DNA from 3 places in the Candidatus Methylopumilus universalis genome. Region 3 is predicted to be linked to each of the others. Evidence: predicted binding sites of a transcription regulator. Region 3 holds the regulator's gene; each other region holds the start of a gene.

Evidence for each region. The regulator sigma-54, encoded in region 3, starts transcription at its own class of promoters, with help from an activator protein. The targets are predictions, from matches to a motif close to TGGCACNNTTCCTGCT.
Region 1: the regulator sigma-54 is predicted to act here: its motif matches at 2,833-2,848, upstream of FIT70_RS06460 (TorF family putative porin).
Region 2: the regulator sigma-54 is predicted to act here: its motif matches at 3,109-3,124, upstream of glnL (nitrogen regulation protein NR(II)).

The regions. Positions count from the first base shown of each region.
Region 1 covers NZ_CP040977.1:1,216,652-1,226,736, reverse strand. Annotated here, with positions in the region: gene FIT70_RS06470 (ammonium transporter) at 4-1,494, opposite strand; gene glnK (P-II family nitrogen regulator) at 1,511-1,849, opposite strand; gene FIT70_RS06460 (TorF family putative porin) at 1,922-2,758, opposite strand; gene FIT70_RS06455 (accessory factor UbiK family protein) at 2,968-3,204, shown strand; gene metH (methionine synthase) at 3,285-7,049, shown strand; gene mpl (UDP-N-acetylmuramate:L-alanyl-gamma-D-glutamyl-meso-diaminopimelate ligase) at 7,060-8,424, shown strand; gene FIT70_RS06440 (energy transducer TonB) at 8,434-9,303, shown strand; gene FIT70_RS06435 ((2Fe-2S) ferredoxin domain-containing protein) at 9,304-9,612, shown strand; gene FIT70_RS06430 (HIT family protein) at 9,604-10,017, opposite strand; gene nadA (quinolinate synthase NadA) at 10,018-10,085, opposite strand, start outside.
Region 2 covers NZ_CP040977.1:1,156,975-1,167,059, reverse strand. Annotated here, with positions in the region: gene mtgA (monofunctional biosynthetic peptidoglycan transglycosylase) at 1-432, opposite strand, end outside; gene aroE (shikimate dehydrogenase) at 433-1,266, opposite strand; gene glnA (type I glutamate--ammonia ligase) at 1,536-2,945, shown strand; gene glnL (nitrogen regulation protein NR(II)) at 3,152-4,279, shown strand; gene ntrC (nitrogen regulation protein NR(I)) at 4,276-5,664, shown strand; gene FIT70_RS06150 (CBS domain-containing protein) at 5,753-6,184, opposite strand; gene FIT70_RS06145 (DMT family transporter) at 6,263-7,216, shown strand; gene FIT70_RS06140 (YebC/PmpR family DNA-binding transcriptional regulator) at 7,219-7,944, shown strand; gene ruvC (crossover junction endodeoxyribonuclease RuvC) at 7,998-8,501, shown strand; gene ruvA (Holliday junction branch migration protein RuvA) at 8,498-9,079, shown strand; gene ruvB (Holliday junction branch migration DNA helicase RuvB) at 9,089-10,085, shown strand, end outside.
Region 3 covers NZ_CP040977.1:114,083-124,167, forward strand. Annotated here, with positions in the region: gene ptsP (phosphoenolpyruvate--protein phosphotransferase) at 1-707, opposite strand, end outside; gene FIT70_RS00620 (HPr family phosphocarrier protein) at 714-983, opposite strand; gene FIT70_RS00625 (PTS sugar transporter subunit IIA) at 977-1,375, opposite strand; gene rapZ (RNase adapter RapZ) at 1,383-2,222, opposite strand; gene FIT70_RS00635 (hypothetical protein) at 2,225-2,806, opposite strand; gene hpf (ribosome hibernation-promoting factor, HPF/YfiA family) at 2,806-3,132, opposite strand; gene rpoN (RNA polymerase factor sigma-54) at 3,154-4,563, opposite strand; gene lptB (LPS export ABC transporter ATP-binding protein) at 4,590-5,312, opposite strand; gene lptA (lipopolysaccharide transport periplasmic protein LptA) at 5,322-5,876, opposite strand; gene lptC (LPS export ABC transporter periplasmic protein LptC) at 5,876-6,505, opposite strand; gene FIT70_RS00665 (KdsC family phosphatase) at 6,502-7,029, opposite strand; gene FIT70_RS00670 (KpsF/GutQ family sugar-phosphate isomerase) at 7,029-8,009, opposite strand; gene FIT70_RS00675 (cation:proton antiporter) at 8,100-10,073, shown strand; gene FIT70_RS00680 (NAD(P)/FAD-dependent oxidoreductase) at 10,077-10,085, shown strand, end outside.

The DNA of each region.
Region 1 (10,085 bases), 200 kb from region 3:
ATTTTATTTGTGATATGCCTGTTCACCGTGCTCAGCAATGTCTAAGCCTTCACGCTCAGCATCTGGTTTCACACGTAAACCAATCGTCATATCTATAAGTTTTAAAGCAACATAAGATACAGTTGCTGATACCACAACGGCTGTACCCACTGCCCATAGTTGAGACATGACTTGCGTATGCATATCAAACTCACCTACTTTATTTGCAACATAATCATAAACACCGGTACCACCTAATGCTGGGCTTACGAATACACCGGTCATAATTGCACCGAAGATACCACCCACACCGTGCACACCAAAAACATCAAGTGTATCGTCGTAACCAAAAGCCTTTTTAACTTTAGATACGAAGAATAAGCAGATTGGAGATACACCTGCACCTATAACAAGCGCGCCTATTGGGCCCACAAATCCACATGCTGGAGTAATGGCTACAAGACCAGCAACTGCGCCTGATGCTGCACCTAACATAGATGGTTTTGATTTTAAGATCCATTCAAATGCGATCCAGGAAAGTGTTGCAGCAGCCGTTGCAAGCATAGTATTTACGAAAGCTAATGCTGCTAATCCTGTCGCTTCAAGATTTGAACCTGCATTGAAACCAAACCAACCCACCCATAGTAAAGATGCACCCACCATGGTTAATGTAAGACTGTGCGGAGGCATAGCTTCCTTGCCATATCCAATTCTTTTACCCACCATAAGAGCGGCTACAAGGGCTGCGATACCGGCATTAATATGAACCACTGTGCCACCAGCAAAATCGAGTGCACCTTTAGCCCATAACCAGCCTGCATTTCCAATGACTGTTTCTAATGATTTAGCATCAGTGATTGCATCTGGACCGTCCCAATACCACACCATGTGTGCCATCGGTAAGTATGCAAATGTGAACCAAATGATTAAGAATAAAAGTACCGCTGAAAATTTCATACGCTCAGCAAATGCACCAATAATTAAAGCGGGCGTAATAGCCGCGAAAGGTAATTGGAAAGCTACAAAGATAAATTCAGGAATCACTACACCTTTGCTAAAAGTAGCACCCACTGAATCTGGTGTGATACCACTTAAAAATAACTTACTGAAGCCACCATAAAATGGACTGCCGCCTGTAAATGCAACGCTGTATCCATAGATCGCCCATAAAACACCCATGAGTGAAAACACAACGAAAGTTTGCATGAGTACAGATAACATATTTTTTGATCTGACTAATCCACCATAGAAGAGTGCTAAACCTGGAATCACCATTAAGGTCACCAGAATCGTAGCCATGATCATCCATGCAGTGTCACCTTTGTTAGGCGTCGGTGCAGGAGGTTCATCTTTTGCTTCAGCAGGTTTTTCAGCGGGAGTTGCGTCTGCTACTAAAGTCACAGCATCACTCGCTTTTACTGAAGTTGCTTCATCAGCAAAACTTACACTTGTCATGCCTAAAAAGTTTATGCATAAGAAGCTAATTAATGCGAAAGTTGATAATAGTTTTTTCATAATTTTATTCCTCTGATTAAAGAGCGTCCTCCCCGGCTTCACCGGTTCGTATGCGATAAACTTCTTCGAGTTCCATCACAAAAATTTTGCCGTCACCAATTTTGCCGGTGAGCGCTGACTTTTGAATCACTTCAACTGCACGTTTGAGTAATTTATTTGGGATGGCTGCTTCGATTTTTACTTTAGGTAAAAAATCGATGACATATTCGGCGCCGCGATAAAGTTCCGTATGGCCTTTTTGACGACCAAATCCTTTGACTTCGGTCACTGTGATTCCCTGAACTCCAATGGAGGAGAGAGCTTCACGAACTTCATCTAGCTTAAAAGGCTTGATGATTGCTGTTACAAATTTCATGTTAATTCCCCTTGAGGTTTAAAAAAATCAAGAAAGGGCCTTGGCCTTAGGCCCTTGTCTTAATTATTATTTTTAGAACGTTTTTTGTACAAATACTGTACCTGTGCTATCACCGATATTTTTGTTGGCATAAGTCCAGTTAGCCGCGGCATTAGCTGTACTTATATTAGTATCAGTATAGAAAGCACCGATATTTAAGCCACCGTCAAATCCTTTTGTAAGCCCAAGTTTCCAGTCCGTATAACTTGCATCTGGAGAAGCGCTATCTATTTTTGCCTGATTAAACTCCTGGCGACCCACATGGATTAGGGCTGTAAGGCCTGTATCTGCTAGAGGAATATTGGCGTTGAGCTCGGCATAATAAGTACCTCTTTCATCGTCACCACCGCTATTAACGTTATATTTTTTACCAAATCCCCAAGCGTCTTTCGAAACCACACCGGAGACTTTTGCTTGGAGCCAACCATACGATAATGCCCCATATAATTCTGTGGTATTCGCTTTATCATAGAGTTGATTATGAGCTCCAGGGTAATAGTATTGTAGAGCGCCTAAATCAATACCTATACCTTTAACGTCGGTTTTAAATCCGCCATAGATATCAATTTCCAGAGACCCACCAGATGAGTAAACACCACCATTAGTAACATAACCTTGGTTATCCCTTAACCAGCTCACGTTTGAAGCCCAGCCACCAATATAAAGACCGCTTTTATGGTTTACATCAAAACCACCTTGAAGCGCAGGTTTGTTATTTGTTTGGGTCAATCCACGGAAAATGTATTGACTAAAAAGTCCTACATTATATGAAGCCGTAAAATCAGATGCAGGTGCAGCGTCAGCTGCAAAAACAAATGAAGGCGCTGCAAGAGCTCCTAACACTGCTGTTGTAATAAGCGATTTACGCATTTTTAAAACTCCTTTAAGTAAAAATTTCCTGAAAATAATGTGATTAGTTATTTTTATATTCACACAATAATAAAAGCAATTTCCGTGCCAACTTACTTATTATATTAAAATCAATGAGTTAGTAAACATCACCATAGATAGCAAAGAGCTAATATGCACTTAATGTGGGTTTAAATCTGATAAACTCTTGAATCAAAAGGAAATTTATCATGCTAAATAATGAAAAATTAAACGAAATATCTAATAAAATCAGAGAGATAGTAAAGGATTCACCCATGCCTGACATCGAAAAGAATATCGATGCACTATTAAAGGGCATGTTCACTAAAATGGAGCTTGTCACCCGTGAAGAGTTTGATGTTCAAACGGAAGTTCTAAAACGTACGCGCCAAAAATTAGAAGAACTAGAAAAGAAACTATTCGAGATTGAAGCACGTAAAAAATAATGACCTTTTGGTTTCTTGCTACACTTTAGGCTATTAATAATGCCTAATACATCTCTAAAAATTCAATGCCACAGGACTTCATGACTGATCAAGAAAAAATACTGAGAAAACTCTTAGCCGAGCGTATTTTATTGCTGGATGGCGCAATGGGCACCATGATCCAACAACATAAACTTACCGAAGAAGATTACCGCGGTGGAGATGAGGGTCGTTTTGCAAAATTTTCAGGGCCAGAAGGTAAACGTGAATTATTTCTTAAAGGCAATAACGAGTTATTAAGCCTTACTCAACCTCAAATTATTCAAAGTATTCACGAAGCATACTTGGAAGCAGGCTCTGACATTATTGAAACGAATACTTTTGGTGCAACAGAAATAGCGCAAGATGATTATGCAATGTCAGATTTAGCATATGAAATGAACGTGGCGTCTGCCAAATTAGCGCGCCAAGCGGTAGACAAATTTTCAACGAAAGATAAACCAAGATTTGTAGCAGGGGCTGTTGGCCCTACACCCAAAACTGCATCGATCTCACCAGATGTAAACGATCCTGCAGCAAGGAACATTACATTTGAAGAATTAAAAAATAGTTATTTCAATCAAGTCAAAGCGTTGGTTGAAGGCGGCGTCGATATCCTTCTCGTCGAAACAATTTTTGATACCCTAAATTGCAAGGCAGCACTTTTTGCGATCGAAACCTATTTCGAAGAAAATAAAATGCGCTTACCTATTATGTTGTCAGGTACCGTGACTGATGCATCAGGCCGTATTTTATCTGGCCAAACAGTCGCAGCATTTTGGAATTCAGTTCGCCATGCAAAACCGATGACGATTGGTCTTAATTGTGCATTAGGGGCAGCGCTCATGAGGCCTTATGCAGAAGAATTGTCGAATATCGCAGATACCTACATTTGTATTTACCCGAATGCAGGCCTACCTAATCCGATGTCGGACACAGGTTTTGATGAGAAGCCTAAAGATACCTCATCTTTAATTAAAGAGTTCGCAACAAGTGGTTTTGTCAATATTGCAGGCGGTTGTTGTGGCACCACGCCTGAACATATCAGAGCCATTGCAGATGAAATAAAAAATATCAAACCTAGAGAAGTGCCAACCGTTGAAACAGTCACAAGACTTTCAGGTCTCGAATCCTTTTTAATTAAAGACGATTCATTATTTGTGAATGTGGGTGAGCGAACCAATGTGACAGGTTCAAAAGCATTTGCGAATTTAATCATTAACGAAAAATATGATGAAGCTTTATCAGTAGCGCGCCAGCAAGTTGAAAATGGAGCGCAAATTATTGATATCAATATGGATGAAGGTATGCTTGATGCTGTAAAAGCCATGAAGCATTTCTTAAATCTCGTCGCATCCGAACCAGATATTGCGCGTATCCCTATCATGATTGATTCATCGAAATGGGATGTCATTGAAGCAGGTCTTCAATGTGTTCAAGGCAAAGCGATTGTAAATTCAATTTCGTTAAAAGAAGGTGAAGCTGAATTTATTCGCCAAGCCACATTATGTCGACGATATGGTACAGCAGTGATCGTGATGGCTTTTGATGAAAAAGGACAAGCGGACACATTCGAAAGAAAAACAGAAATTTGTAAACGCGCCTATGACTTATTAATTTCAAAAATTAATTTTCCGCCCGAAGATATTATTTTCGACCCTAATATTTTTGCGATCGCAACAGGTATTGAAGAACATAATAATTACGCAGTAGATTTTATTAATGCCACAAGATGGATTAAAGAAAATCTCCCTCATGCAAAAATTTCAGGCGGTGTATCCAACGTCAGTTTCAGTTTTAGAGGGAATGATGCAGCTCGCGAAGCGATTCACACGGTTTTTTTATATCACGCGATCAAAGCTGGATTATCGATGGGGATTGTCAATGCAGGCATGATGGGTGTCTATGATGATCTTGATCCTGAACTTAAAGAGCGTGTCGAAGACGTTGTGCTTAATCGAAGAATTGATGCCACAGAAAGAATGATCGAAATTGCAGGGACTTTAAAAGGAAGTAAAAAAGAAGTTCAAACACTTAATTGGAGAGGCACAGAGACAGAGCCAATTACTGTCAATAAAAAACTTGCATATGCGTTGGTCCATGGTATTACAGATTTCATTGTAGAAGATACTGAAGAAGCAAGGTTGGAAGCCATGCAAAAAAATGGGCGACCGATTCATGTGATTGAAGGTCCCTTGATGGATGGTATGAATGTGGTGGGTGATTTGTTTGCACAAGGCAAAATGTTTTTACCTCAAGTGGTGAAATCAGCGCGCGTGATGAAACAAGCTGTAGCACATCTTGTTCCTTTTATCGAAGAAGAAAAAAAATTAGAAGAAAAAAGAACTGGTGTGGTCTCAAAACCTAAAGGCAAGATGCTTATTGCCACAGTTAAAGGTGATGTTCACGACATTGGTAAAAATATTGTGTCAGTCGTCTTGCAATGCAATAACTTTGAAGTCATTAATATGGGTGTGATGGTGCCGTGCTCTGAAATTTTAGAAATGGCTAAAAAAGAGAATGTCGATATTATTGGTTTGTCAGGACTCATTACACCATCATTAGAAGAAATGACACACGTTGCAAAAGAAATGCAGCGTGACCCTCATTTTAGAGGGTTAAAAACACCTCTTCTGATTGGTGGTGCGACAACCTCACGCGCGCATACAGCTGTTAAAATTGCGCCACATTATGATGGACCCGTGATTTATGTGCCTGATGCGTCGAGGTCTGTGGCTGTAATGCAATCTCTTTTGACACCTGAACAAAAAGATCAATATATTCTTGATATTGAAAAAGATTATGCGCGAGCACGAGATCAACATGCCAATAAAAAAGGCGTTAAATTATTATCGCTTGAAGCAGCAAGGCTCAATAATTCAAAACTTCAATTTGATAAAACGTATACACCTAAGGCCCCAAAATTTATAGGTAAACGTGTATTTAAAAATATTGATTTAAGCTTAATCGCACCCTATATCGATTGGAGTCCATTCTTTCAAACCTGGGATTTGGTTGGCTTTTATCCAGCGATTTTAAATGACCCTATTGTGGGGAAAAGTGCGACACAAGTTTTCAATGAAGCACAAACTATGCTCACAAAACTTATCAATAACCGAGCGCTCGTGGCTAATGGTGTGGTAGCTTTTTATCCAGCGAATAGTGTCGATGATGATATCGAAATTTATGAAGATGAGTCACGCACTAAAACTTTATTTACATACTATGGCTTAAGACAGCAATCTGAAAAACCCACAGTAAATAATGAACAAAAGCCCAATCAGTGCTTATCGGATTTTATTGCTCCTAAATCCTCAGGTATAAAAGATTACATCGGGGTGTTCGCAGTGACGAGTGGTTTAGGCATGGAAAAATATGAAAAAGAATTTAAAGATAAAAATGATGATTACAGTAGCATCATGTTTAAATCATTAGCTGACCGTTTAGCTGAAGCGTTTGCAGAATACATGCACGAGCGTGTTAGAAAGGATTTGTGGGGTTACGTGATAGATGAAAATATAGATAAAGAAGGTCTTATTAAAGAAGCTTATCAAGGTATTCGACCTGCACCTGGATACCCCGCATGCCCAGACCACACTGTTAAAAAAGATATTTTTACACATTTAAGATTAGATGAAATTGATATGCATCTGACCGATTCGTTTGCAATGTCACCTGCAGCTTCCGTATCAGGTTTTTATTTTGCACATCCAGATGCGCATTACTTTAGTGTCGACAAAATTGGGGATGACCAATTAAAAGATATGGCTAAGCGTCGAGATGTATCAGTTGAGTTCTTGAAAAAATGGTTAGCACCTAATTTATAAGAAAATAAAAATGCATATTCATATCTTAGGCATTTGTGGAACATTTATGGGTGGCTTGGCTTCCTTAGCAAAAGCTTCAGGTTATCGCGTGACGGGTTGCGATACGAATGTATACCCACCTATGAGTACCCAATTACAAAGTGTCGGTATTGAACTTATCGAAGGTTTTGATAAAAAACAAACTGAACTCAAGCCAGATCTTTATGTAATTGGTAATGTGGTGTCCCGTGGCAATCCTCTGATGGAAGAAATTATGAATCGAGGCTTGCCATATATATCAGGACCGCAATGGCTTTTCGAAGCCATTTTAAAAGACAAATGGGTACTTGCAGTTGCAGGGACGCATGGTAAAACGACAACATCATCGATGCTTGCATGGATTTTAGAATTTAATGGCTATGCACCCGGATTTCTTATTGGTGGGGTCCCACTCAACTTCGATGTTTCAGCACGTTTGCCACAAAAAAATGACTCGAATGAAACTTCACCTTTCTTTGTGATTGAAGCAGATGAATATGACACAGCTTTTTTTGATAAACGATCTAAGTTTGTTCATTACCATCCGAAGACTGCGATACTTAATAATCTTGAATATGATCACGCAGACATTTTTCCAGACCTTCATGCGATTGAAGCGCAATTTCATCATATGGTGCGTATGGTGCCCAGTATCGGACGTGTGATTATTAATGATGAAGAAGATAGTTTAAAAAGAGTCATGGGTAAAGGTTGTTGGTCTGAAAAAGCTTATATTGGAAGTCCACAAGGCTTATCCATTGGCAAGGTCAATCAAGATCAATCTTTTGAAGTCTTAAATCTTGCTAAATTGGTTGGCACTTTATCATGGGATCTCCTAGGTCATCATAATCGTATGAATGCATTAGCTGCGATTGCGGCATCGCACCATGTTGGTGTGACACTAGAAGATGCGATAGAGGCTTTGCAAACATTTAAAAATGTAAAACGTAGAATGGAATGTATTGGTATAAAAAACGGTATTACAATATATGATGATTTTGCGCATCATCCAGCAGCGATATCAACAACGCTTGCAGGATTAAGAGCTAAAGTAGGGAAAGCCAGAATCATAGCAGTCTTGGAGCCAAGATCTAATACAATGAAATTAGGCACAATGAAAAGTGCACTGCCTGAAAGTTTAAAAGATGCAGATCAAGTATTTTGTTATGGTGAAAAATTAACTTGGAATGCTGAAGAGGCTTTGGCTCCTATAAAAAATAAATCATTCGTAGGGCATGATATGAAAATTTTTGTAGATGCTATTTTAAAAGAGATAAAATCAGGCGATCATATTCTCGTCATGAGTAACGGCAGTTTCAATGGCATTCATCAAACCTTACTAAAGGGATTAGTTTAATTTATGACTATGGATGAAAGCATATACAAGAATAATATTCTTAAGCTTTCAATTCTCTTATCCTTTGTGCTGCATTTTCTAGCCATCCAGCTAATACATTTTAAACCTATTAAACCATTCAAGAACCAACTCTCCCAGATTGAAGTAGTTTTAACAAACTCTAAAGACAATCACCAAGAAGATGCAGACGTTTTAGCGCAAAGCAATTCAAATAAGGGTGGTAATACAGAAAAAGATGCCCATAAAAAAACACCACTACCAATGATCACTGAAAATAAAAACACATTTCAATTAAATAATCGTGGTGATCAGTCAGCTGTTGGTAAGGCTTCAAGCTCATCACAAGAAAAGATTGTAAAAAAAGATGCGCAAGTATTGAATGAGCCTAAAGCAGTGCAGCAGCCTAAAGAATCAAAAGTGATTAATAAATCGATAAGTAAAGAAGAGATCCTGGCAAGTGCAAGTGAAATTAGTGTATCAGACGCCGCTCTTTCAAATCAAATCTCTAATTTTGAGAAACAACCTAGACGAAAATATATTGGTGCTCGCACCAAAGAATATAAATATGCGCTTTATGCAGAAGCATGGAGACAAAAAGTAGAGACTTTAGGTAATATGAATTATCCAGAGGAAGCGCGCGAAAAAAAATTTTCAGGCCAACTAAGGATGACTGTATCTTTAAAGCCTGATGGAAGAATTGATAATATTGAGATTAATCAAAGTTCAGGATTTAAAATACTAGATGATGCTGCTAAAAGGATTGTGGAATTAGGCGCTCCCTATGCTACGTTTCCTGAAGATATTCGAAAAGAAGTGGATATACTGAGCATTACAAGAACATGGACTTTTACGAAAGACGACACCTTGTCATCCCAATAAATGAATTATTACAAACATCATATTTTCTTTTGTCTAAATCAGCGCGAGGATGGCGAAGCGTGTTGCTCGGACAAAGGGGCTGAAAATATGTTCATGTACATGAAATCAAAAATTAAATCATTTGATTTAAATGGTGAATCTAAAGTGAGAATTAACCGAGCAGGATGTTTTGATCGATGTGACGAGGGGCCTTTACTTGTCATTTATCCCGAAGCTACTTGGTATCGCTTTATAGATGAACAAGATATTGATGAAATTATCGAAAGCCACATTCAGCAAGGGAAAATAGTAACGCGCTTATTAGCTTAAGGATTGATTTAATAATTTAATAAGGTCTTCTTTTTCTTCGGGTGATATCGGTTGACGTAAACCTTCTCGTAGCTTTTCTCCCCAATGCGAATTTGGAAAGTGTGGATCCTCTTTAAAACGAGGAATGACATGCCAGTGAATATGCGGTGTTTTATTGCCTAAGCTTGCTAAGTTAATTTTTTCAGGATGAAAGATTTTTCTTAAAGCCCCTTCTACTTTAAATACACATCGCATGATTCTCAATTGCAGCGCCTCATCCAAATCTGTCATTTCTTTTATATGATGAATACATTCAACACGACAATAACCTCTGTAACTTTCATCGTCTATAAGGACGACGCGCAGCTTATCATCACTCCAGACAATTTCACCTTCAATAAGATTACAAATCGTGCATGACGTCATTTATGACACCTGAAGCATACGGTCGAGAGTAAGTTTAGCTAACTTCGCTTCATCTTCGGGCACCTTAA
Region 2 (10,085 bases), 260 kb from region 3:
TTTTCGCCAAGGCGTTCTTTGATTGGATAAGAATAAGTTTTTAGCAAGTTGCTGACTGATAGTGGAACCTCCCGCTACAATTTTTTTACGTTGCTTATTTTTTTCGTAAGCTTTTTCAATACCCTCCCAATCAAAACCTTCATGGTCAATAAACTTGGCATCCTCGGCTGCAATCACAGCTTGTTTAATGTTGATCGAGATTTGGTTGTAATTCACCCATTGATGACGAAGGGTTGCTTTTTCATCTTTCTTTTGAAGGTGTTCGAGTCTTGTTTCCATGAAAGCACTTTCACCTGGATTAATAACCGTCCACAAAATAATGTGAAGTAAAATCCAAAGCTGATAGAAAAAAAACAAAAGAAATAAGACGGATGCAATCTTTCCTTTAAAAGAGCGATGGTTCCAAAATAAATTTTTTAATCTTTGCGGCAATTAATGTGATCTTAAAGATTCAATGACAGATTTTGTTGTGGGTTGAATGTGATGCCAAATAAAAAAAGCTTCTGCCGCTTGTTCAACCAACATACCTAGACCATCTGATGTTTTAGACCCTTGTGATATAGCTTTTCTAATATAGGATGTTTCTTTGCCATACATCATGTCGTAGGCTAAACAGCCTTCATGAAAAACTTTTGGATCCATATGAAGCTCAGCATTGCTTAAGCTTGCTGAGGTTGCATTGATAATGACATCAAAATATTGATGCGGACATTTTAGAGTTTCAGTGACGTTTAAATTCACATCAAAACTTTTTGCATGCACATCCATTTTATTTTGAATCACGTTTGATTTTTCAATCGTACGATTGGTAAGCGTTAATTCAGATGGTGTTTTTTCTAAGAGGGAGTAAATCACACCTTCTGCCGCACCACCCGCGCCAATGAGTAAAATTTTCTTATGTTTTAACTGAGTATTGAGATTTTTTTCGAGATCTCTTACTAATCCTATGCCGTCAGTATTGTGGCCAATGATTTCATCTTCCTTAAATTCGAGCGTGTTGACCGCTTCAGCGATTCTCGCGTGACTGGAATGTGTGGTTGCTAATTGGTAGGCTTCTTTTTTAAAAGGCAACGTGACATTTGCCCCAGTGAATTTTTGTTGGATGAGCTGATGCATTGTATTTTTAAACTGATCGAGAGGCGACAGAACAGCTTCGTAATCAATATCTAGCCCAGTTTCTTTAGCAAACGCTGCATGAATTTGAGGAGATAGGCTGTGATGAATTGGATTACCAATCACGGCAAAATGTTTTTTAAGATCAGTCATAGAGCGCTATCACATCGATTTAATTAAGGTTTTGAGTATAAGTGTTTTTTAAAAAACTGCCATCAAACTCATTTATGCACTTTATAAGTGCATAAAACTCATATATGCATTTTTTTGGTGCAATTTTTAACATTTCTCTTTTAAATCTCCAGTAATACCATGGGCTTATGACATTATTCGATTGGCACAATTTATGCTTACTATTAATATGTTGAAATGTATTAATGAACAACAGTTTGAATCACAATTGAAGCTTTTAGGAGAATGAAATGGCAATCGCTGATGTAATGAAAAAGATTAAAGATAACAACGTTAAATTCGTGGACTTTAGATTCACGGATACGAGAGGCAAAGAACAGCACGTCAGCGTGCCTGTCTCAGCTTTTGATGAAGATAAATTTAAACAAGGTCACGCATTCGATGGTTCATCGATTTCAGGTTGGAAGGGTATTCAGGCCTCTGACATGTTGCTCATGCCAGATCCAGATACGGCAAATATCGATCCATTTATGGAAGAGCCAACGCTTATCCTGACATGCGATGTCGTAGATCCAACAGACGGTAAAGGTTATGAGCGTTGTCCACGAAGCTTAGCGCGTCGTGCAGAAGCTTATTTAAAATCAACAGGTATAGGTGACACAGCTTACTTTGGCCCAGAGCCCGAATTCTTTATTTTTGATTCCATCACTTGGTCTCAAGGTATGGACGGATGTCACGTTAAAATTAATTCAGAAGAAGGTGCATGGGACTCAGCCACTCAGCATGAAGGCGGCAATACTGGCCACCGTCCAGGCGTGAAAGGCGGTTACTTCCCAGTACCACCCGTGGACTCACTTCAAGATGTGCGTTCAGCAATGTCGATCACATTAGAAGCGATGGGCGTTCCCGTTGAAGTGCATCACCATGAAGTCGCAACCGCAGGCCAATGTGAAATTGGTACTAAATTTAGCACACTCACACAGCGTGCCGATTGGACACAACTTCTTAAATACGTGGTGTTAAACACTGCACATAACTATGGCAAAACAGCGACATTCATGCCAAAACCTATCGTAGGTGATAACGGCTCAGGTATGCATGTACATCAATCGATTTGGAAAGATGGTAAAAACTTATTTGCGGGCTCAGGCTACGCAGGTTTAAGTGAGCTCGCATTGTTCTATATTGGTGGCGTGATTAAACATGCGCGTGCACTCAATGCGATTACTAATCCAGGTACGAACTCATATAAACGTTTAGTACCAGGCTTTGAGGCCCCAGTGAAATTAGCGTACTCTGCGAAGAATCGTTCAGCATCCATTCGTATTCCATTCGTGGAAGGTGACAAAGCGCGTCGTATCGAAGCGCGATTCCCTGATCCAATAGCGAATCCATATCTTGCATTCAGCGCATTGATGATGGCAGGTCTAGATGGTATTCAAAATAAGATTCACCCAGGTGAGCCCGCTACAAAAGACTTGTACCATTTAACACCTGAAGAAGATGCGCAAGTACCGACAGTATGTTCATCTCTTGAACAAGCGCTTGAGTATTTAGATAAAGATCGCGAGTTCTTAACACGCGGTGGTGTATTTACCGATGACTGGATCAATAGTTATATCGATCTTAAGATGGAAGAAGTTACTAAGATGCGCATGACACCGCATCCAATTGAATTCGGCATGTATTACAGCTGCTAATTCATTGAAACAATTAAAAAGACGGCTTTGATAGCCGTCTTTTTTTGTGCCTTCATTTTGGGCTAAATCCATATATGCACTATTTTAGTGCATTACCTCTTAATATTCCTTACAATATACTCATGCATCCTCGTAAATAGGCCTTAAGACCATCTGTCAAAGTTGGCTCGAGTTTTGCTTGTTATATAAATGAAAATGGAAAATTCATGAAAAAAACCACTATGCCATCCTTAACCCCAGAGCTTAAGGGGATTGAACACTTAGCAAGTGCGGTATTGCTATGTGATATTGAGGGTCATATTTTGTATATGAACCCATCGGCCGAGATTTTATTTGGACTCAGTGCTAAACATATTTACAAGATGGCACTGGACGAGGCATTTCCTCATTCTGATATTTTAAAATTAGCCATCAGCCAAGCTTTAAATAGTGACACACCTTATCGTGAACATGAGTTTTTGATTACCACCTTAAAGCATCAGTCTTATTCTGTGACATGCACCATTACACCTATTCAAACTGGGTCGATCAGATACATTCTTGAGTTCCAACAAATGGATCAACAATTAAGAATTGCAAAAGAAGAACGCATGTTGATTCAACAACAAGCGAACTCAGAATTGATTCGTAATTTAGCGCATGAAATTAGAAATCCATTGGGTGGCTTAAGAGGAGCCGCTCAACTTCTAGAGCATGAACTCCCTGACGTTTCACTAAAAGAATATACACAAGTCATTATTAAAGAAGCGGATCGTTTGCAGTCGCTTATGGATCGACTGCTTGTTCCTCATCAAAAGCCTAAATATGAACCGACAAATATTCATGAGGTTTTGGAGCGCGTGCGAAGTTTGTTGCTAGCTGAATCGCCCGATGAAATAAAAATTCAGCGTGATTACGATACGAGTCTACCTGACATTGTTGGAGACCGAGAAAAATTAATTCAGGCAGTGCTTAATATTGCGCGGAATGCCGTTCAAGCGATGCATGAAAAACAACAACAAGGGTTAATCATTTTTAAAACGAGAGCTGAACGTCAAATCATGCTTGCTAAAAAACGATACCGTGTCGGTATTAAACTCGACATTATTGATAACGGACCTGGCATCCCTGCAGGTATTCGCGACAAAATATTTTATCCGCTCGTCTCCGGCCGCGAAGGGGGCTCAGGACTCGGACTATCACTAGCGCAAACTTATGTCAGTCAGCACCAGGGGATGATTGAGTGTAAGAGTGAGCCAGGACAAACAACATTCACAATTTTATTACCGATAAAAGATTTAGATGTAAAAGACATTTCTATTCACAATCAAGAATCACAAGGATCTTCACTATGAAAGCAATTTGGATTATCGACGATGACAAATCCATTCGATGGGTATTTGAAAAAGCACTCGCACGAACTGACTTAAATTTTAAAACATTTAGTTCGATTAAAGAGGCACTTGGTGCCATCAAAGATGAAGAGCCGCAAGTGATTGTGAGTGATATTAGAATGCCGCAAGGCTCAGGCTTAGAACTCCTTCAAGTGATCAAAGAAAAATATGCACATATACCAGTGATCATCATGACAGCTTATTCTGATTTGGAAAGTGCGGTCGCCGCATTTCAAGGAGGAGCGTTTGAATATTTAGCTAAACCTTTTGATGTCGATCAAGCGATTGAAATTATTCATCGTGCGATTGATGAATCTTTAAAGCAAACGAATCAAGAAGTCTTATTTGAAAACTCAACCGAAATGATTGGACATGCGCCATCGATGCAAGAAGTTTTTCGTGCGATCGGACGACTGAGCCGCTCTCACGCTACGGTTCTTATTAATGGTGAATCAGGTAGTGGTAAAGAGTTAGTTGCAAGTGCACTTCATAAACATTCCCCTCGTGCAGATAAACCTTTTATCGCGATTAATACAGCCGCTATTCCAAAAGATTTATTAGAGTCTGAACTTTTTGGCCATGAGCGCGGTGCATTTACAGGAGCGCAAGCTTTGCGCAAAGGTCGTTTTGAACAAGCAGATGGCGGTACACTTTTTTTAGATGAGATTGGTGATATGCCAGCTGATCTTCAAACAAGACTTTTACGTGTTTTAAGTGATGGTCAGTTTTATCGTGTCGGTGGGCATAATCCAATTAAAGTTAATGTGCGTGTGATTGCAGCGACTCACCAAGATATGGAAGAAAGAGTTAAAGCAGGACTCTTCCGCGAAGATTTATTTCATAGACTTAATGTCATTCGTTTACGTTTACCTGCCTTAAGAGAGCGCGCAGAAGACGTTCCAGATTTAGCCCGTCACTTTTTACAACAAAGCGCACAGCAACTAGGTGTCGAAACAAAAATTTTATCTGAAGATACCTTAAGTTATTTATCGCACCTTCATTGGAGTGGCAACGTGCGTCAGCTTGAAAATGTCTGTCATTGGTTAACGGTCATGGCCCCAGGTCAAAATATTGACATCAAAGATTTGCCACCCGAACTCAGAAATAATGATATGTATAAAGAAGTGTCAGCTAATTGGAAAGATGCACTTAAACAAGAAGTGCAATTAGCATTGAACAAAGATCAGAAAGATATTCTGACGCACTTAAATCAAACCTTCGAAAAGATCCTAATTGAAGAAGCACTTTTGTTTACAAAAGGAAGACGCATTGAGGCAGCTGAAATGTTAGGCTTAGGGAGAAATACTTTAACCCGAAAAGTTAAAGAATTAAAAATCGAAAAATAATTTTATTTCTGTCAGTAACGTTGATATTTGTTCTGACAAAAATTTAAAAAGCGGCATTTTACAAAACGAACCCAATTTTTAAGGGCAATTATTGTTTGACGTAAGCTTCGAGTTCTTTAATTAGATTTTTTTGATACACAATCATTTCTTTAGCTACATCGCCCAAAGACAACATACCAATGACTTTTTGGCCATCCGTGATCGGCAAGTGACGAATATGATTTTCGGTCATAAGCGTCATGGCTTTTTCAAAAGTATCTTTACCTTGTCCCACAAGTACATTTTTAGTCATCACTTCTTGAATGGTAGTGACTTTAGATGATTTGCCTTTCAGAACAACTTCACGCGCGTAATCACGCTCTGAAAAAATCCCAACCATTTTGTCTTGATCCATCACAATGAGAGCACCAATCTTATATTCAGCTAAGATAATGAGCGCATCAATCACCGGACGATTAGGAGCAATGCTAATGACTTCTTTATGCTTTTTATCAGCAATAAGTTGAGCGGCTGTTTTCATAAATCACCTTTTTTTGAAAAGCTTAAGATCTTAAAGATACACTTTATAATAATGTCACTATATTAAACAAGTATAAAAATGCTTCTTAAAAAAAATCAAGGCCTGATGGCTTTTTTAGCTCTCATGCTTTTGTGCCTTATCTGGGGTTATAACTGGGTGGTGATGAAAAATGCCCTTCATTTTGCAGGCCCTTTTGATTTTGCAGCCCTCAGAACTATCCTAGGCGCGCTTTGTTTATTCATCGTGATGCTTATCTTAAAAAAACCTTTCAAAATTAAAGAAATTCCAAGTCTAATTATTTTGGGCCTCCTTCAAACGGCAGGCTTTACAGGGCTTTTGGTATGGGCCTTAGTCGAGGGCGGTGCCGGCAAAACAGCGGTACTTACTTATACGATGCCTTTTTGGACCATGCTTTTGGCATGGCCACTTTTAGGCGAAAAATTAAGTGGCTGGCAATGGCCTGCGGCTTTCTTTTCATTGATGGGCATTTTATTTATTTTAGACCCGCTTCATTTAGGCACCGATTTATTCAGTATGGTGTTAGCGATTGTATCTGGCATTTCATGGGCGCTCGCCGTGATCTTGGCTAAAAAACTTCAGGCTCGATCCCCTGATCTTGATCTTATTTCTTTGACTGCTTGGCAAATGCTTTTTGGCTCAATACCTATTGTTATCTTCGCTTTAATGACGCATACGACTTCGATTGAATGGAATGGTTACTTTATAGGGGCACTCATATATAACTCAGTCTTTGGAAATGCCATTGCATGGCTATTATGGCTATATGCATTAAGACATTTATCAGCAGGTGTTGCCACCATGACCACCACAGTTTGTCCTGTGATTGCCGTCATGGCATCATCAATTGAGCTTCATGAATTCATTAAACCTTTTGAATTTGTAGGTATGTTCTTCATTGGCATATCCCTTTTAATGATTTCTTATGATCGTATTAAAAGGCACCAAGAAGGGCTTGTTCAGCCATGGCTTAAAAATGAACCCATGATAAAATCAAGGCATAGAAAGGGTTAAGCATGGCAGGACATTCCAAATGGGCGAATATTCAACACCGCAAGGGTCGCCAAGACGCTAAGCGCGGAAAAGTATTCACAAAAATTATCAAAGAAATTACAGTTTCAGCAAGGCTCGCTGGTGGAGAAGTGAACTTCAATCCGAGATTGAGAGCTGCTGTGGCACTCGCTAAAGAAGAAAATATGCCACAAGACAATATCACGCGTGCCATTAAAAAAGGCACAGGAGAGTTAGAAGGTGTGAGTTACGAAGAAGTAAGATACGAAGGATACGGTATAGGCGGAGCGGCCATTATTATTGATTGCTTAACGGATAATAAACAAAGAGCGGTCGCTGATGTGAGACATGCACTCACTAAACATGGCGGCAATTTAGGCACCGATGGATCTGTGGCTTTTTTGTTTAAACATTGTGGACGTATCTTTTTTGCGCCCGGCACAGATGAAGACAAAGTCATGGAAGTGGCTTTAGAGGCAGGTGCTGAAGATATTATCAATGATGAGGACGGGAGTATTGAGGTGATCACGCCTACTCAAGAATTTATTCAGATTAAGGAAGCGCTTTTAAGTGCAGGTTTAAAAATAGAATTAGCCGAAGTCGCGATGCGACCTACACTAGAAAATGCTTTAAGTGGAGATGACGGTATTCGCATGCAAAAAATTCTAGATACGCTTGATGACTTAGATGATGTTCAGGAAGTTTATACCACAGCAGTGATTGAAGATTAAATTCATCATTGAGTGATCCTATTATCATCCTTGGTATTGATCCTGGTCTAAGAATGACAGGGTTCGGTGTCGTAGAAAAAAGTGGTGACAAGATTCGCTATCTTGGAAGTGGTGTGATTAAAACGGTCAGCGCTAAGGTTGATGCGCGTGATAGTTTGCCTGAGCGCATTCAAATTATTTTAGAAGGGCTCTTTGAAGTGATCGATCAATACAAGCCAAAACAAGTCGCTATTGAAAAAGTGTTTGTGAATGTGAATCCACAATCTACCCTTTTATTAGGTCAAGCAAGAGGAGCTGCCATCAGCGCTGCTGTGATCAAAAAATTACCTGTGTATGAATACACAGCATTGCAAGTTAAAAAATCAGTAGTAGGTTCAGGACATGCCAAAAAAGAGCAGGTGCAAGAAATGGTCAAACGCTTTTTAAAATTACCCGAATTACCGCAAGCCGATTCTGCAGATGCGCTTGCATGTGCGATGTGTCATGCTCATGCTTATAACCAATTGCAAAGTATGGATGCTTTAAGTTACCGCATGAAAAAAGGTAGGCTCGTATGATAGGCAGAATTTCCGGCATTCTTTTAGATAAAACACCTCCTTTGGCTTTAATTGATTGCAATGGTGTGGGTTATGAATGTGAAGTCCCTATGAGTACTTTTTATTTGCTGCCTCAAGTAGGAGATAAAGTCACATTACTCACGCACTTTGTCGTGCGTGAAGATGCGCAGCTTCTCTTTGGTTTTGGCACTCACCAAGAACGTTTGATGTTTAGACAGCTTTTAAAAGTGAACGGGATTGGAGCTAAGTCTGCACTCGCGATTTTAAGTGGCTTATCCATTGATGAATTGATTCAAGCCGTGTCACTTCAAGAAGCAGGACTTTTAACTCGTGTGCCTGGTATTGGCAAAAAAACAGCCGAACGATTGCTATTAGAATTGAAAGATAAATTCACGCTTGATTCAGCGCTAAGTATTAAGGGTTCTGGTATCACATCGATCAGCCAAGATGTACTCAATGCGCTCATTGCATTAGGCTACAATGAACGCGAATCTTTAAATGCAGTCAAAAGTTTAGATATAAATCTCACTGTGAATGACGGCATTAAACAAGCTTTAAAATATTTATCTAAAGGCTAATGAAGACGCATGATTGAATCTGATCGTTTTGTAGCAAGTACCGTGAATGAGCCTGTTGAGGAATCTATTGAGCGCGCACTTCGCCCCAAAGAGCTTCAAGAATATGTCGGCCAAGAAAAAGTCAGAAGCCAATTAGAGATTTTTATTTCAGCGGCTAAAAATAGAAACGAAGCGTTAGATCATGTATTACTTTTTGGACCGCCCGGTTTAGGCAAAACCACTTTAGCGCACATCATTGCAAAAGAAATGGGTGTTAATCTTCGCCAAACATCAGGCCCTGTTTTAGAAAAAGCAGGCGACCTCGCAGCACTCCTTACCAATTTAGAACCGAATGATGTTTTATTCATTGATGAGATTCATCGTTTGTCACCTGTCATCGAAGAAATTTTATACCCCGCGATGGAGGATTACCGACTTGATATCATGATTGGTGAAGGTCCATCGGCAAGATCAGTGCGACTTGATTTGCCACCTTTTACCTTAGTGGGGGCGACCACACGAGCAGGTATGCTCACCAATCCACTTCGTGATCGTTTTGGTATTGTCTCTCGACTAGAGTTTTATAGTGAAACTGAATTAGCAAAAATTGTGGATCGTTCATCCAGTCTTTTAGAAGCCGATATTGATCCTTCAGGCTCGTTAGAAATTGCAAAACGTTCACGAGGCACACCTCGCATTGCAAACCGTTTATTAAGACGTGTACGCGATTACGCACAAGTCAAATCCAATGGAAAAATTACAGCGTCAATTGCAGATGACGCACTTAAAATGTTGGATGTAGATTTATTAGGGCTAGATGTCATGGATCGAAAGCTTCTCCAAGCGATCCTAGAAAAATTCAATGGAGGCCCGGTCGGTATTGATAATTTAGCTGCCGCCATTGGTGAAGAGCGGGAAACCATTGAAGATGTTTTGGAGCCCTATCTTATTCAACAAGGTTATCTCATGCGTACCCCTCGCGGACGTGTCGTGACACAAGCGACTTATCTTCACTTTGGTATGAAGC
Region 3 (10,085 bases):
GGATTAACAATCACCACACCTTGAGAGCCATCAACGATGATTAAATCATTATCACGTATTAAAGTCCTGGCATTTTGCAATGCCACAATGGAGGGTATATTCAAACTTCTTGATAAAATCGCAGTATGGGAAGTTACACCGCCGCCATCTGTAACAAAGGCTGCGTATTTATGGTTTTTAAAGTGCAGTGCATCCGCCGGTGAAATGTCATGTGCAACTAAAATTGTTAATTTTTCTTTATTTTTTGCAGCAATTTGGTTTGAGTGGCCTAAAAGTATTTTAATAACTCTTTCAACTACCTGTATAACATCTTGCTTTCTTTCCCTTAAATATTGATCTTCAATTTGATCAAATTGATTTACCACACTATCCATTTGTTTCTTAATGGCCCATTCTGCATTACATTTTTCGTTTTCAATAATAGATTTCGGCAAAGAAGACAATGACTTATCGTTTAGTATCATTAAGTGTGTATCAATAAAAGCACTTAACTCTTTTGGTGAATCTGAAGGTAGTTGAGATTTGATTTTATTAAGTTCAACTCTTACAGCAGCAATAGCATCTTCAAATCTTTTGACTTCAAGCGGAATATTTTTGATTTCAATATCATATTGAACAACTTCAAGGAGCGCATTTGAAATTAAATGTGCTCTGCCTATAGCAATGCCATTTGAAACCCCGATACCATGAATGCTAAATGGGGCCATATTACTTTATTCTCCCTCGCCGAAAAAATCGTTGATGAGAGCAGAAAGAGAATTTAGAGCTTCTATTTCATCTATACCTTCTGTCGTAATAATCACAATTGAGCCTTGGCTAGCTGCAAGCATCATGACCCCCATAATACTTTTTGCATTCACTTTTTTTTCATTTTTTTCAATCCATATATCTGACTTAAATTGATTGGCTATCTGGGTTAGTTTTGCAGAGGCTCTTGCATGCAAACCAAGTTTGTTGATGATTTTAATAGAAAGTGTTAGCACGATTGATTGCCTTGAATATGAATGATGCCATCTTGAGCGCCCTGAATCGCTTTTGAAATAAGAGAGTCAAAAGGCTCATTGCGATAATTAATAGTGCGGATTAGCATAGATAAATTAACCCCTGCAATTGCACTCACTTTTCCTGGTTTAATTATTTTAGTAATAATGTTGCAAGGGGTTGCCCCAAATATATCTGTCAAAATTAAAACACCATCACCCTGGTCTAAGAGATTAATTCTTTCAGATATTTGTCTAAACATACTTTCATGTGTGCAATCATTTTCGATTGAGAGAGATTCTAAAAATAACGGCTTATCCCCAAGGACATGTGTTGCACATTCAATGAGAGATTTTCCGAGTTCCCCGTGCGTGATAAGAAGTATACTGATCATAGGTATTTTAATGGTTAATATCTCTGTGACGAATAATCACTTGAGATTTTGGGTTCGAGAAGTTGGTAAATAATTTATTCGCAATATAAACAGAGCGATGTTTGCCACCAGTGCATCCAATAGCTATATTTAGAGAATGTCTTTGGTCTGTTTTGAAAGCGTTGAGCCATTCATTTATGAAATTATTAATATCGTGAAACATCTTATCAACCTCTTTGTAGTTTTCAAAGAAATCTACAACAGGCTTATCTATGCCCGTTAAGTTTTTTAGATTTGACTCATAGTGTGGGTTTGGAAGACAACGCACATCAAAGATAAAATCCGCATCAAGTGGGATACCAAATTTGTATCCGAATGAACTAAATTGTAAAGCCAAGTGATCTTCTTTTAGCTGAGTCAATTCACTCAACGTCTTTTTCAATATATTGGCTGACATATTACTTGTATCAATTTTGTATCCAATTTCAGCCAAAGGTGCGAGCATGGAGCGCTCTTTTTCTATAGTTTCATCAAGAGATAGCTTTTCATTTGCTAGCGGATGTCTGCGTCTCGTTTCACCAAAACGCCTTACTATAGACTCTGTTGATGATTCCAAATAAATAAGCTTTGTTTTAATTGATAAAGACTCAATTTCTTTGATAACAAAAGGTAATTTTTCAATGTCAATACTTCTAATATCAACGCTAATAGCAACTTTATCCTGATGCTCATGATTAAGATGTTGAGAAATACTAGACAAAAGTGTGACGGGCAAATTGTCAATACAGTAAAAGCCATTATCTTCGAGCGCATTTAGGGCAATGCTTTTGCCTGAGCCTGATAATCCTGAAATAATAATGACTTCCATAATTAATGATCTAAACTTAATTGAAGATTAAGTTTTTGTGAAAAAATCTCTGTTGTATTTGATCCTTTATTCAGCAATATATAGTTTTTAACTGCAGTTTCAATTAAAAGACTTATATGTCTTGTTTGATTTACAGGAAGCTCAATCTTAGGAATGGTAATATCAAAAAGCTTATAAGTGTTTATATTCATTGCCAGTCTCGGATAGACATTTTTTTTTTGGAATGATTTCAATTCAATTACTAAAAAAAGTTTTTCTTTTTTTATGACACTTCTATCACCGAATAATTTTTTAATATCAAGTATGCCTAAGTTGCGCACCTCCATTATATTTTTAAGGAGTGATGGCGCTTGGCCTATGAGTGTATTTTTGTCTTGTTTATAAAATGTAACACTATCATCAGCAATAAGTTTGTTGCCTCTATCAATTAAATTTAGTGCTACCTCGCTTTTACCAATACCTGATTTTCCAATAATTAGAATACCCTTACCTTTAATTTCAACAAAAACACCATGTACATGTTTTGTAATTTCAGGGGGTTTAGATTTTGATAGAGCTAAATTAAAAAATTTCGATAAATACATTATTCGATCGGCTGATGTTTTAAGCCACCTTCTACTCGGTGGTGGTCTTTATGTAGTTCTTTATATTTAATGACTTGACGATCTAATTTATCCGATAGTAAATCAATGGCATTGTACATATTTTCGCCTCTGCACTCGGCATGAATATCACTCTTTGGCAGATGAATGGTAGCCTCTGCAATATGCTCTAGTTTATTAACTGTGAGTGTGACCTTTGCATCAATGACATGATCAAAATGATGAAAAATTTTAGCTAATTTAGTCTCAATATATTCCTTTAATGACGGAGTTATTTCTAAATGATGGCCGGTTAAATGAATATTCATGTTATTTCCTTAAGGTTAGTGTTATAAAATTTTTCTAAGGTTGGTTGGAGCAATATTTAGTATTTCTCTATATTTTGCAACAGTTCTGCGGGCGATATTAATATCCTGACTCTTTAATAATAAAACAATCTCGTTATCTGAAAGTGGTTTTTTGGGATCTTCTTGTTTAATAACTTCTTTAATTTTAGCCCTAATTGCTGTAGATGCAAGTTCATTACCTGAGGTATTATCAATTGAACTTCCAAAGAAGAATTTGAGCTCATAAATACCTCGAGGTGTATTAATATATTTATTTGATGTCACTCTTGAAATCGTGGATTCATGAAGACCAACTTCTTCAGCAATCTCTCTTAAAATAAGAGGCTTCATCATTGATTCACCATAGTCTAAAAAATCTTTTTGATGTTTCATGATGGCTTCTGAAACCTTAAGAATTGTCACAAAGCGCTGTTGTATATTTTTAACAATCCATTTTGCTTCTTGTATTTGATTAGATAAATGATGGGTTGAATCAACTTCTGAATTTTTCATTAAGTCTCGATAAATATGATTTAAGCGGAGCTTTGGAATTGCTTGTTCGTTTAATGAAACTTGCCATTTAGCCTTTACTTTTTTTACATTAACTTCATGTTGAATGAAGTGATGACTTTCAATAGTGGAAAATATATTTCCAGGCTTTGGATTGAGACTTTTAATCACTTTTTGAACTTCTCTGAGTGACTCATCTTCACAGCCCAATATTTTTTTAAGCCTAACAAAGTCACGAGCTGCTAGAAGATTGAGATGATTCTTAATAACTTTAATAGAAAGTATATGAATCGGAGTTTCCTCTTTACTTTCAAGCTGAAGCGTCAAGCATTCAATCAGATCTCTTGCGCCAATTCCAGGAGGCGCTTGTTTTTGAAGTAATTTCAGTAAAGATTCTATTTCTTCAATGTTTACTTCATACTCCTTTGGAATGCTTGCTAAAAAGTAATCAAGGGACTCCTCTAAATAACCGTCTTCATTGATTGAATCTATTAGAAGAGAAATAATTGCTTGATCTTTTTCACTAATTGGAAGTAAGTGAAAAATATCTTCAAGGTATTGTTTTAGAGTTTGTGCCGCAGACTCTCGATAATCATTTGAATCGGCATAATTATTATCTTTTGCATATTCGTCATCCCAATTAATTTCGTGCTCATAAATCGGCTCTTGGATTTCTTGATCGTTTAAAATTTCGAATGAAGTTTCTTCCTGAGGAATTCCTACAATATCTTTACCATCTTCCTCGTCTTCCTCAAGCATTTCAATTAAAGGGTTCTGCTGAATAAGAATTTCAAGTTCTTGATTAAGCTCTACCGATGACATCTGAAGAAGCTTAATAGACTGTTGGAGTTGAGGGGTAAGCGATAGGTGCTGGGACGCTTTAAATTGAAGATTTTGTTTCATCGCTTAAATAGCGCTAATCTAAATAGTTATAGATAAAAGTCCTTACCCAAATAAACGTCTTTGACATTTTGATCGTTAACAAGAGTTTTAGGTAGGCCAGATGCGAGAATTTTCCCTTGATTTACAATATACGCGCGATCACAAATGCCTAAAGTTTCACGAACATTATGATCTGTAATAAGAATCCCAATTTGTTGTTCGGCAAGATATTTAATGATTTTTTGAATATCAATGACCGCAATTGGATCAATACCTGCAAAAGGTTCATCCAATAGAATAAATGTGGGATCAGAAGCAAGGCATCTAGCAATTTCAACGCGACGTCTTTCGCCCCCAGAAAGGCTAATTGCAGGACTATTTCTAATATGACCAATACCTAATTCTTGCAAAAGCTCTTCAAGCCTTACATTCATTTTTTCACGCGTTAACTCTTGTAATTCTAAAATGGCTAAAATATTTTCAGCCACTGTCATTTTTCTAAAGATCGAAGGCTCTTGAGGAAGGTAAGAAAGACCTAATTTTGCACGACTATGAATGGGCATTTTGGATATATTTGCACCATCGAGCGAGATGCGTCCTCGATCAGTCGGGATTAGTCCTACGATCATATAAAAACTTGTTGTTTTCCCAGCGCCATTGGGACCCAGCAATCCTACAATTTCACCACTTTTGATAGTTAAAGACACATCTTGAACGACAGTTCTTTTTTTAAAAGCTTTTTTAAGGTTTTCAATGACTAATTCACTCATAGCGACTTGTTATTCCTGTATTTTTTTCTTGGGCTGAATAATTGCACGCGTTCTGCCACCCGGCACAGTCTCGCCTGCTTTATTTTTAGTATTACCTGACATTGCTTTTGCAAATTCAGCATTTGCGTCATACATGATGTAATCACCTTGAACGACATCCCCACCTTTTTTTACCCACGCTTTGCTATATAAATGAATTTTGTCCATACGGCCATCATATTCAATTCTCTGGGCGCTTCCTTCAATATATTCATTTTTACCTTCTTGTTTTTGTTTAAAAGTTGTGGGGTTGCCGACACTTGTACTATGTTGAAAGCCTTGATTGTCTTCTCGGATGGTAAGTTCATCAGCTTTAATAAGAAGTGTACCTTGTGTCAAAATGACATTGCCAGAATATACACTTTTATTCTTTGACTCATCAGATGTCATTGAGTCAGATTCAAGCTCGATAGGCTTATCTCGGTCCGCCTTTTCTGCAAAAACGTAAGACGAGCTGATACTGATGATGCATAAACTAGTAAAGATAATTTTCAGTGACAATGGTTTTAAAAAAGATAAGCGCATTATTTTTTTAGATTCTTATTTTGAATAATTGGATGAACGTTTAAATTTGTTTTTTTAACAGGCTTTTCATAATGCACACGAACTTTGCCTAACAACGTCATTATTCCATTTTTTTTGTCATAATTCATGCCAATTGCATTAACGACTGTTTTGGGGTCTTGAGTAATACGAACAGGCCTTTTTGTAAATGCTTGGTCTTTATTTGGCAATACAGTCAATTGATCTGTAAAAAGCTCCATTTTTGGTTTTGTTTCAGTTTCGAGGCGAATCACTTTTACATTATCAATAATTTGCACTTCTTCGCCGTTGGTCGAAACAAGACCAATTCCACCTTCAATTTTTGAGCTAGGCAGATTATTTTTATATCTAATAAAAAGAGGTTTTTTAAGCCGCGTCGTATCATCTTGAGCAAAATGCATCATTTCATTTGCAGATAAAATGAAATGAATAGAACCATTTGATTCGGTTTGTATTGTTTTGAAATTTGTTAAAAAATAATCGGGGCTATTACTTAGTTTATTTCCTCTTTTTTCACTTTCATTTTCAACAGAAACTTGAACCCAGTAAGATATAAAAGCTAAGATTGCAGCAAAAAAAATAGGAAATAAAACAGAGAAGCGATTGATCATTTAAAGTAAGGTGCAACGATTTCATCATAAGTGCCTTGAGCCTTCATAATAAAATCACAAGCCTCACGAACGGCGCCATAGCCAGCAATCTTTTCTGTAACAAGATGCGCAATTTTTTTAACTTCAGCGTGACCTGCAGGAACAGTAATAGCCAAACCTGATTGCAACATAGGAGGTAAATCTACAATGTCATCCCCCATAAATGCACATTCTTCAGGTTTTAATCCTGCCTTTTGAACGAGGTCAGTAAACGCTGCTTTTTTATCTGCAATGCCTTGGTAAAAGTAATCTACCTCTAAATTTTCAGCACGAATAAGGACGCTATTTGAATTCCGGCCGGTAATAATTGCAAGCTTAACCCCACTTTTTTTAAGTAATCGCATGCCTAAACCATCTTGAGTATTGAACATTTTATATTCTTGACCGTCATCCCCAATAAATAGAGAACCATCCGTCATAACACCATCAACATCAAAAATAACAAGTTTGATTTTTTTTGCACGCTCTTTTAGGGTTGAATCCATTAAATGACTTTCGCTTTAAAGAGATCATGCATATTAAAAGCCCCTACTAATTTATTCTCTCTGTTAACTACAAGAATGCCATTAATTTTATTGAGGTCCATTAAGTTGATTGCATCAATAATGATTTGATCATCAAATATTGTCTTAGGGTTTTTGTTCATGATTTCTTTAATAGGCTGTTTTTCATAATCTACTTTTTTAGAAAGCTGCCTTCTTAAATCGCCGTCAGTAAATATACCTATGGGTTCGGATTGAGCATTTACAATCGCTGTAAAGCCTAAACCCTTAAGGGATATCTCAAGTATCGCATCAGAAAGTAATGCATCTTCTTTGATTGAAGGCGCTTTATCGACCTCTCTCATAATATCTTTTACCCGAACAACTTGTCTTTTGCCTAAACTGCCACCTGGATGTGATCGCGCAAAATCTTCAGCGGTAAACGCTCTTTGATCAAGAACACAAATTGCTAAAGCATCTCCTAATGCAAGGGATGCTGTGGAGCTAGCTGTGGGAGAAAGCCCTAAAGGACAAGCTTCTTGAGACACATGAGCGCTTAAATGAATTTCGGATTCCCTAGCAAGCTCAGAATCAGTATTGCCTGTAATTGAAATAATTTTTGCACCGATTCTTTTAATGACAGGCAGGATAGATAAAAGCTCATCACTTTTACCAGAATTTGATAGAAAAATAACTACATCATTAGATGTAATCATCCCTAAATCACCATGGCTAGCCTCTGCAGGATGCATAAAGAAGCTTGGCGTCCCTGTGCTTGCGAAAGTAGAAGCTAGTTTTCTTCCGATATGCCCCGATTTGCCCATTCCACTCACCACAACTCTGCCATCGCAATGTAAAATGAGCTGAACCGCGTTGACGAAATGATCATCAAGTCTATTCGCTAAAGATAAGATTTCTTGTGCTTCAATTTCAAGAACTTGGCGAGCGCGTTCAAGAGTATTTTTGGATGATGTCTTAGTCATAATGACATTGTAGAGGGTAATAGATACTCGTGTAAAAGGGTTTATATATGCTTTAAGCCTAAAAATTATTGATTAATATTGGATAAATGAATGTTTGACTCTCTTCCCCTGGTCCTGATTTTACTTGTAAGCTCAGTTTTACTAGTTGGGCTATTCCGATATTTAAAATTACCCGCGATGATTGCCTATTTTGTTGTGGGATTAATTTTAGGGCCTCATTTGATTGGTGTTTTGCCTGATTCTGAGTCTAGTCGGCATGTGGCTGAGTTTGGTATTGTGTTTTTGATGTTCAGTATTGGCCTTGAGTTTAGCTTGCCTAAACTTTATTCCATGCGACGTATCTTGTTTGGCTTAGGGGGCGCACAGGTACTTATTACTTTATTTGCTTCTATTAGTCTTGCCTGGTGGTTAGGACTTCATTTAACTTCAGCATTCGTAATCGGCAGTGCAATTACTATGTCATCAACAGCAATTGTCTCAAAAATTTTAATGGAGCGCGTTGATTTAAATTCAAGACATGGTCGATTGGCCATTGGTATTCTCCTCTTTCAAGACATAGCCGTTATTCCAATCTTAATATTGATCCCAGCGCTTGGGGCTTCATCAGATGATATTGGGACTATTTTTTTAATGGCACTTTTAAAGGCCATTTTTTTACTTTCTATTCTTTTTAAATTTGGTAGACCTTTAATGAACTCTTGGTTTGCTTTGGTAGCAAACCAAAGGTCACGTGAATTATTCATTTTGAATGTCTTGATGATTACCCTTCTTTTTTCTTTCGCTACAAAAATGGCTGGATTATCTTTTGGTATTGGAGCATTTATGGCCGGCATGCTCATTTCTGAAACTCGCTATCGTTATCAAGTTGAATCAGACATTGCAGCCTTTAGAGATATTTTATTAGGACTCTTCTTTATTAGCATTGGTATGCTGCTAAATCTTCACCAAGTTGCTTCGAATATCGGTTTTATCATTTTAGTTACTTTAGGATTTATTTTATTCAAAGCGTTTGTGATTATGGCTCTTGCGCGATTGTTTAATTATGAAATTGGGGTAGGTATTAGAACGGGACTTATATTGGCCCAAGCAGGAGAGTTTAGTTTTGTGATACTAGCCCTTGCCAGAGAAGAGCACGTCATAGGAGCCCATGCTTTCCAAATTATTCTAGCTGCTTCATTACTTTCAATGATTTTAGCCCCATTTATTATTCAGTATAACGGCCGTATAGCGCGTTATTTATCAAAAAGCTATAACCGTAATAGTTCTGACACGGTTGAGGCGATCCAGTCGATAGGCCGCACTTTAAAAGACCATGTAATTTTGTGTGGTTATGGAAGAAGTGGGCAGTATTTAGGGCGATTTTTGAAAGAAGAGAATATTCCTTTTATTGCGATTGATATCGATCCAACGCGAGTGAGTGATGCATCAGCTGGAGGAGAGCATGTGATGTATGGTGATGCAAGTAGAAGAGTTGTTTTAGACGCTGCAGGGATTAAAACAGCTAAAGCACTTGTGATTAGTTATGCTGACTTTAGGGCCACTATGAAAGTGCTTCATGTGATTCAAGACACATATAAAAATATACCAGTCATTGTAAGGACCCTCGATGACACACACATGGATGAGATTAGAAATGCAGGAGCCAGTGAAGTTGTGCCAGAAATTTTAGAGGGTAGTTTAATGCTGGCCTCTCATGCATTAGTTGTCTTAGGTGTTCCTTTAAATCGAGTCGTAAAGCGTATCCGATCTTTTAGAGAAGAGCGTTATAAAATGTTTAGAGGTTATTTTGCCGGTATCTCAGACGCAGAAGCTGAAGTGACAGAGCCACAATTGAGACTTCATGCGATTGAAATTACAAAAGAATCTCATATTCATTCATGGAAACTTAATCAAATTCCATTCGCCATGCTTAATGTAGAGCTTAAGTATTTGAGGCGTCCTAATATGTTAGAAGATATAGAACCTAGAGATGACATTGTTTTATCTTCAGGGGATGTTCTTGTTGTGTTAGGTGTTCCAAATAAACTTAACGCTTTAGAAAAATACGTGCTGACTGGCAAATAAAGTATGACAAAA